3 regions of the Paenibacillus sp. J31R109 genome follow, and region 3 is predicted to be linked to each of the others. Evidence: predicted binding sites of a transcription regulator. Region 3 holds the regulator's gene; each other region holds the start of a gene.
The links. Region 3 encodes LexA, which represses DNA repair genes until DNA is damaged. Its sites were predicted from a motif close to CGAACATATGTTCG; they were not measured.

Region 1 (2,274 bases), on a different contig from region 3:
AAGTTGCTGTTTTCTCTAATTCTCAGTTCAATCGTTTCCGAGATCGCTTTGTTATCTTTCAAGAATTGCTTCGCGTTCTCACGACCTTGACCAAGACGTTCGCCTTCATATGAATACCAAGCGCCGCTCTTATTTACGATATCTAGTTCTGTCCCGATATCAATAATACTGCCTTCACGTGAGATACCTTCGCCGTACATGATATCCACTTCGGCTTGCTTAAATGGAGGAGCTACTTTATTCTTAACGACCTTAATTCTTGTACGGTTACCCACCATGTCATTGCCTTGTTTGATCGTTTCAATACGACGAACATCCAAACGAACGGATGAGTAGAATTTCAATGCACGACCACCCGGAGTTGTCTCAGGGTTACCGAACATAACGCCAACTTTTTCACGCAATTGGTTGATGAAAATCGCAATAACCTTAGATTTATTGATGGCACCAGAAAGTTTACGAAGTGCTTGTGACATCAAGCGTGCTTGAAGACCTACGTGAGAATCCCCCATGTCGCCTTCAATCTCCGCTTTAGGTACTAGTGCTGCAACGGAGTCAATAACAATAATATCTACCGCGCCGCTTCGAACCAGTGCTTCAGCGATCTCAAGTGCTTGCTCCCCTGTATCTGGCTGGGAAAGAAGTAACTCATCTATATTAATACCAAGCTTGCTTGCATAGGAAGGATCCAACGCATGTTCTGCATCGATAAAGGCAGCTTGTCCACCTACTTTTTGTACTTCTGCAATTGCATGTAGAGCTACCGTTGTTTTACCTGATGACTCTGGTCCGTATACTTCAATAATTCTACCACGTGGGAATCCACCTATTCCAAGTGCGATATCTAGGGCAAGCGCGCCTGAAGAGATCGTTTCAACTTGCATATGCGTTGATTCTCCAAGCTTCATGATGGAGCCTTTTCCGAACTGTTTCTCAATTTGACGTAATGCGTTATCAAGTGCGGCACGACGATCTGACAAAACGACCACTTCCTTCTATCATTATAGGTATATGATAACTTGTTTTGGCATGTTTGCCAAGCATTTTTTCGAACATACATTCGTTTTTTTTGCGAACAAACAAAAAACCGTAACAAAGTTATCGCTTTGCTACGGTTCTTCCGTCAACTAAATCTAATTATAGAGGATTTCTAGTTTTCTTTCAACTGTTTCCATAATTGATAGAGAGCACGCTTAGCGGCTCTTTGTTTGATAAACTCGCGATTTCCAGACAATTGGAGAGTAAAGACTTCTGTCTTCGCATCCTTTTGAGCCAATCCAACATAGACAAGACCTACTGGCTTCCCTTCAGACGGACTAGGACCCGCCACACCGGTCACCGAGATGCCAAAGTCACTACCAGTCCTAACAAGCAGTTGTTCGGCTAAAACGACTGCTGTTTCGCTGCTGACAGCTCCTGGAGCGCCTTCCCCCTCCAAAACTTCCATCGGAACATCGAGTAGTTTATGTTTTAAAGCATTTGAATACACGATAATACCGCCTAAGAAAGATGTTGAGCTGCCTGGCACCGCGGTGATGAGATCACTAAGCAACCCCCCCGTACAACTCTCGGCTACTGCCAATGTTTGCTTACTCTCTGCTAGTAACTGCAAAACAATAGTTTCAATGGGAACGTCCTGATCCGCATAAAGATATTCACCTAGTCGACGTTTAATTTCTTCCTCAGTCGCTTTTAACTTCTCCTCGCCTTCAGCAGCGGAATGTGCACGCGTCGTTAAACGAATCGTGACTTCCCCTTCTTTGGCATAGGGAGCAATTGTAGGGTCTGACTGGGCTTGAATCAAATCCAAAAGTTGATGCTCTAGGTTTGACTCCCCGATTCCTGCGAACTTCAGCATTTTAGAATACAACGGCACTTCATCAGTCATTAAACTTTGCAGCCAAGGCACCGCATAATTCGTAAACATTGGTTTCATTTCCTTAGGAGGTCCAGGTAATAGCACGAAATGTGTTCCATTGAAGGTAAGGGCATTACCAACTGCCAATCCTGTATCATTTTGCAAAGGGTCACTGCCTTCAAGCATAAGGGCTTGTCGACGATTGCTTTCTACCATATGTATCCCTCTTGAAGTAAACATTGCAGTGATAGCATCCATTGATGGCTCGTGAAGCACCAATTTCCGCCCTGTAAATGACGCGAGTACATCCTTGGTTAAATCATCTTGCGTTGGCCCTAAACCACCTGTACATATCACCACATCAGCTCGTGATGCAGCTAGTTGAAGGCTTGCCAACAAACGCTGCTCATTATCCC
Region 2 (2,274 bases), on a different contig from region 3:
CATATTCCGCACCATGATGGCCATTTCACGCCACCGTACGCCCTGCTCGCGAACTAATTGCAGCATGTCACGCACGGCACCTTCAACCTCAGCACGGCGATGAACCGCTTCTCTAATAACAAGCTGATCAGCTATCTTTTCCCCAGGAGAAGTCTGATACTTGGGAGCTCCCCCACCAATTCGTCGATCAAAATTTTGCTCTAAATACGCAAGCGCAGGACTATCTTCGTAGCGCGGCGAACGGGATGGGGCAAGTTGAATAACCTCTGCCGAATTAAGGCCTAATTGCCAAATCATCTCCTGCAAACGTACCATCGTCGTAGCCGTAGGATGAAATAAATCCAACTCATCCGGCGTATCACCTGCCTGCACCTCTCGATCCAGACATAACGTAATTGTCACTTGTTTGCACGCAGCAAATAAAGCACCAAGCACCTTGAATTCTTGAGGAGTAAACCCGTGAAACCCATCTATCCACACCGAAGATGAACGCAAATAACTAGAGTTAGTCACTTGTTCAGCAAGCAGTGTCAAGTAATCTTCACCGTCCAAATACTGCTTGGCAAGCTCTGACTCAAAGTGCCGATAGACGAGTTGGATATCGTGCATTTTATCTCGCAGCAAGCCATGCTCACCAAGGTTAGTCACTCGTTTATTCTCATGTGTCTCCAGCTGTTCTGCCGTCACACAATACCGCTTCATTTCTGTGAAAAGCTGGTTCAAACGGTCAACGAAGCCCATTTGCTCAGCAGAATGACCGAAGAGGCGAAGCTTATCTTTGTATTTATGTAAAATGCTCGTTAACAGCAGTTTCTTTCCTGTATCATCAATAGGCAGCCTCGCTGTGCCGCCTTCTTCTTGCATCACACGCCACGCTAAACGGTGAAAACTCAGTACTTGTGCACGGATCATCCCGCGAATACTTGGATCTGATACTAGTGCATGCTCTGCTTGAAATGTGGCTTGTTCTGGGACAAGCAGAATCAACGGGTCACCTTCCGGTGCCGATGCTAGCTGCTGCTTTATTTCTGTCAAACAGCGCTCGCTCTTGCCGCTACCGGCTCTACCAAGCACGAATCGAATGGACATTCAGGGCCTCCTAACACTTTCCGTCGGAAAGCTTGCTTCGTAAGCAATTCTCGTAATCTATCTTTCTATTCTAGCATATTTCAATGGATGAGTCGGCGTGGTAGATCATGGAGGGGGATCATGGGGATACATTTCGAACACGGAATGCGAACGTACATTCTATTAGTATAGCATAGAAATAGAAAAACAGAAATTAATTAGCAGTCGATTTTTTCGAGTTGCAGAACTGGAATCACGACGCTTCACTCCCGCAACTCGATTTTTTCGAGTTGCAGAACTGGAATCACTTCGTTTCTCTCCCGCAACTCGATTTTTTCGAGTTGCAGAACTGGAATCACTTCGTTTCTCTCCCGCAACTCGATTTTTTCGAGTTGCAGTACTGGAATCACTTCGTTTCTCTCCCGTAACTCGATTTTTTTGAGTTGCAGTACTAGAATCACTGCGTTTCTCTCCTGTAACTCGATTTTTTCGAGTTGCAGAACTGGAAGCACGACGTTTCACTCCCGCAACTCGATTTTTTCGAGTTGCAGTACTGGAATCACTTCGTTTCTCTCACGTAACTCGATTTTTTCGAGTTGCTGAACTGAAAACACTTCGTTTCTCTCCCGCAACTCGATTTTTTCGAGTTGCAGAACTGGAATCACTTCGTTTCTCTCCCGCAACTCGATTTTTTCGAGTTGCAGAACTGGAATCACTTCGTTTCTCTCCCGTAACTCGATTTTTTCGAGTTGCAGTACTAGAATCACTGCGTTTCTCTCCTGTAACTCGATTTTTTCGAGTTGCAGAACTGGAAGCACTCCATTTCTCTCCCACTAACACCGCCGGAAACACAACAAAAAAAGACAAAGCCAGATTAAACCGGCTTTGCCCACTGCATAACAATTTATTTGCTGCGCACTTCAAAAATAGCAAATTTCAAATAATGCCCTTCATCTACGCCAAGAATGCGCGGATGATCCATGCCTGCTCCACGGAACTCAATCAAGCGCAGCAACTTCCCGGCATCTGTTGCCGCGGCATGGATTGTTTCAAGAAACAATTCCGGATGCATGTGATAAGAGCAGCTAGCTGTGACCAGATATCCACCTTCATTCACAAGCTTCATCCCGTGTAAGTTAATATCTTTATAGCCTCGGCAAGCTCCTTCAACAGCGCTTTTCGTCTTGGCAAAAGCAGGTGGATCAA
Region 3 (2,274 bases):
ACTTAATCGAATCCAGTTGGACTTTCAGGTTCCCTCTGAATGCATCAATATACTTCTTTCTCAGCTCGTTGCGCTCATCCAGTTCTGCATCTGTTAGGCCAACTGTCTTCGCTTTGCGAGCTAATTCATTGATGCGCTCAATCGTTTTATCCATGCTGTCACTCATTGTAATCCTCCCAGTCAAAATTTCAATATGAGTACTACTTTGCCATCACCGTTTGTGATTGTCAAGGATACATCATAAAGAGCCATAGACCTTAGGGTCCATAGCTCAAACTTTCATCTATATAGATAACTAAAAATGTACGTATTAAGGAAGTAATAGAACCTGACCCGCTTGTAGTGAACTGCTCGATAAATGATTAAATGATTTCAATCGTTCGACATAAGAACGTGTGTTCTCACCCTTCTTTTTGTGAGAGTCAGCGATTTCCCAGAGTGTATCACCACTTTGAATAACTATCTTCTCGTGTTGAATCGGTTGTGCGGATGGTTGAATGGAAGCAGTTGATGTAGACGATGTAACCGTACTATCACCTGCATAGGCTTGTACAATCGCACCAAACGAAAACACAGTTCCAAGAATTACTGCTATCAGCAAGAAACGAAGTAGTAGTTTCGCATGACCCCGTTTAGTCGTCATCCCTTTGGATGCTTGAGCAGTACCTTGAAGTATTGTTGTTCTTCCGTTCGATTGTGAATAAGCCATATACATAAAATCATCCCCCAAACATTTGTTCTGATATCAGAATAACACGAACACATGTTTGAGTCAACCATTTCTCGAACTTATGTTTGTACGAACTCGGGTTCTATGTTATACTTTGGGTAATGATTCCCAGTATTGGAGTGATATCTTATGAGTAAAATTTCGCAGCGTCAACAAGCAATCATGGAATTCATTAAGAACGAAGTGAAAGATAAGGGCTACCCGCCTTCCGTTAGAGAAATAGGCGAAGCTGTTGGACTAGCTTCCAGTTCAACTGTACATGGACATTTGGAGCGTCTTGAGAAAAAAGGCATGATTCGTCGAGATCCTACTAAACCGCGTGCAATCGAAATTCTAGGGCTTGATGGTGCCGAATCCCAATTCGCAGTTTCCGTCGCTCGTGTTCCCCTCGTTGGTAAAGTAACAGCAGGTGTACCTATTACAGCCACTGAGAATATCGAAGATTACTTCCCGCTTCCTACTAGCATGGTTGGCGACAACAACGTGTTCATGCTCAGCATTATGGGTGACAGTATGATCGAAGCTGGCATTCATAATGGCGACTATGTCATCGTTAAACAACAACAAACAGCGAACAACGGCGATATCGTTGTCGCCATGACCGAAGATGATGAAGCTACCGTTAAGCGTTTCTACAAGGAGAAGGATCACATTCGCCTTCAACCTGAGAACTCCGCTTTGCAGCCTATTCTCTTGAAGAATGTAACGATCCTAGGGCGCGTTATCGGTTTGTTCCGGGATATGTAAGACACCAATACCGCAAAAAAGCAGGCCCTCAAAGTGATATTTCACTTGAGAGCCTGCTTTTTTTCATCCTACTAAAAAGTTAATACCCAGTTCCCCGCACGGAAAATCGGCTCGATCGTCCCATCTGCTAGTTCCCCATCGATCTCAAGTTCCGCAGAACCTATCATAAAATCCACATGGATCAAGGAGCTATTCCCTCCTCGAGATTTCAACTCCGCATTAGACAGCGTAGTCCCTTCCTTCAAATTGATCGGATAACAGCTGCCTAAGGCCAGATGGCATGATGCATTCTCATCAATACCCGTGTTATAGAAAATACGATTAACATTGGAAATCGGAGAATCAAATGGCACAAGTGCAACCTCTCCTAGATAGCGTGCACCTTCATCCATATCCAATAAACGAGCCAAATGGTCATAACCCACTTCAGCTTGGAAATCTACAACCTTACCTGCTTCGAACGTAAATGAAAACCGATCTACTAATGCCCCATTGATATTTAACGGCATCGTACTCGCTACAGTTCCACTTACCCCTGTTCGGTTTGGAATGGTAAACACTTCTTCCGTCGGCATATTCGCCACATAACGGATGCCCCGAGCGTTCTCATTATCCCCGCCTAGCCAAATATGTCCCTCAGGCAGCTCAACTCGTAGATCAGTCCCTGAAGCCCGATAACGCAGCGCTTTATAACTTCTTTCATTCAACAAGCTATGCGTGGCCTTTAGCGTATCCAAATGTGTCTGCCATGCCGCAATAGGATCATCTTCATATACACGATTGAACTGAAAAACAGC

Region 1: the regulator LexA is predicted to act here: its motif matches at 1,050-1,063, upstream of recA (recombinase RecA).
Region 2: the regulator LexA is predicted to act here: its motif matches at 1,237-1,250, upstream of addB (helicase-exonuclease AddAB subunit AddB).

The regions. Positions count from the first base shown of each region.
Region 1 covers NZ_JCAUAR010000001.1:704,121-706,394, reverse strand. The annotation lists gene recA (recombinase RecA) at 1-980, opposite strand, end outside; gene AC58QT_RS03210 (competence/damage-inducible protein A) at 1,151-2,274, opposite strand, start outside.
Region 2 covers NZ_JCAUAR010000001.1:317,598-319,871, reverse strand. The annotation lists gene addB (helicase-exonuclease AddAB subunit AddB) at 1-1,089, opposite strand, end outside; gene AC58QT_RS01320 (hypothetical protein) at 1,332-1,580, opposite strand; gene AC58QT_RS01315 (hypothetical protein) at 1,587-1,886, opposite strand; gene AC58QT_RS01310 (class I SAM-dependent rRNA methyltransferase) at 1,973-2,274, opposite strand, start outside.
Region 3 covers NZ_JCAUAR010000002.1:283,281-285,554, forward strand. The annotation lists gene AC58QT_RS06920 (DUF896 domain-containing protein) at 1-166, opposite strand, end outside; gene AC58QT_RS06925 (LysM peptidoglycan-binding domain-containing protein) at 311-715, opposite strand; gene lexA (transcriptional repressor LexA) at 860-1,477, shown strand; gene AC58QT_RS06935 (aminopeptidase) at 1,549-2,274, opposite strand, start outside.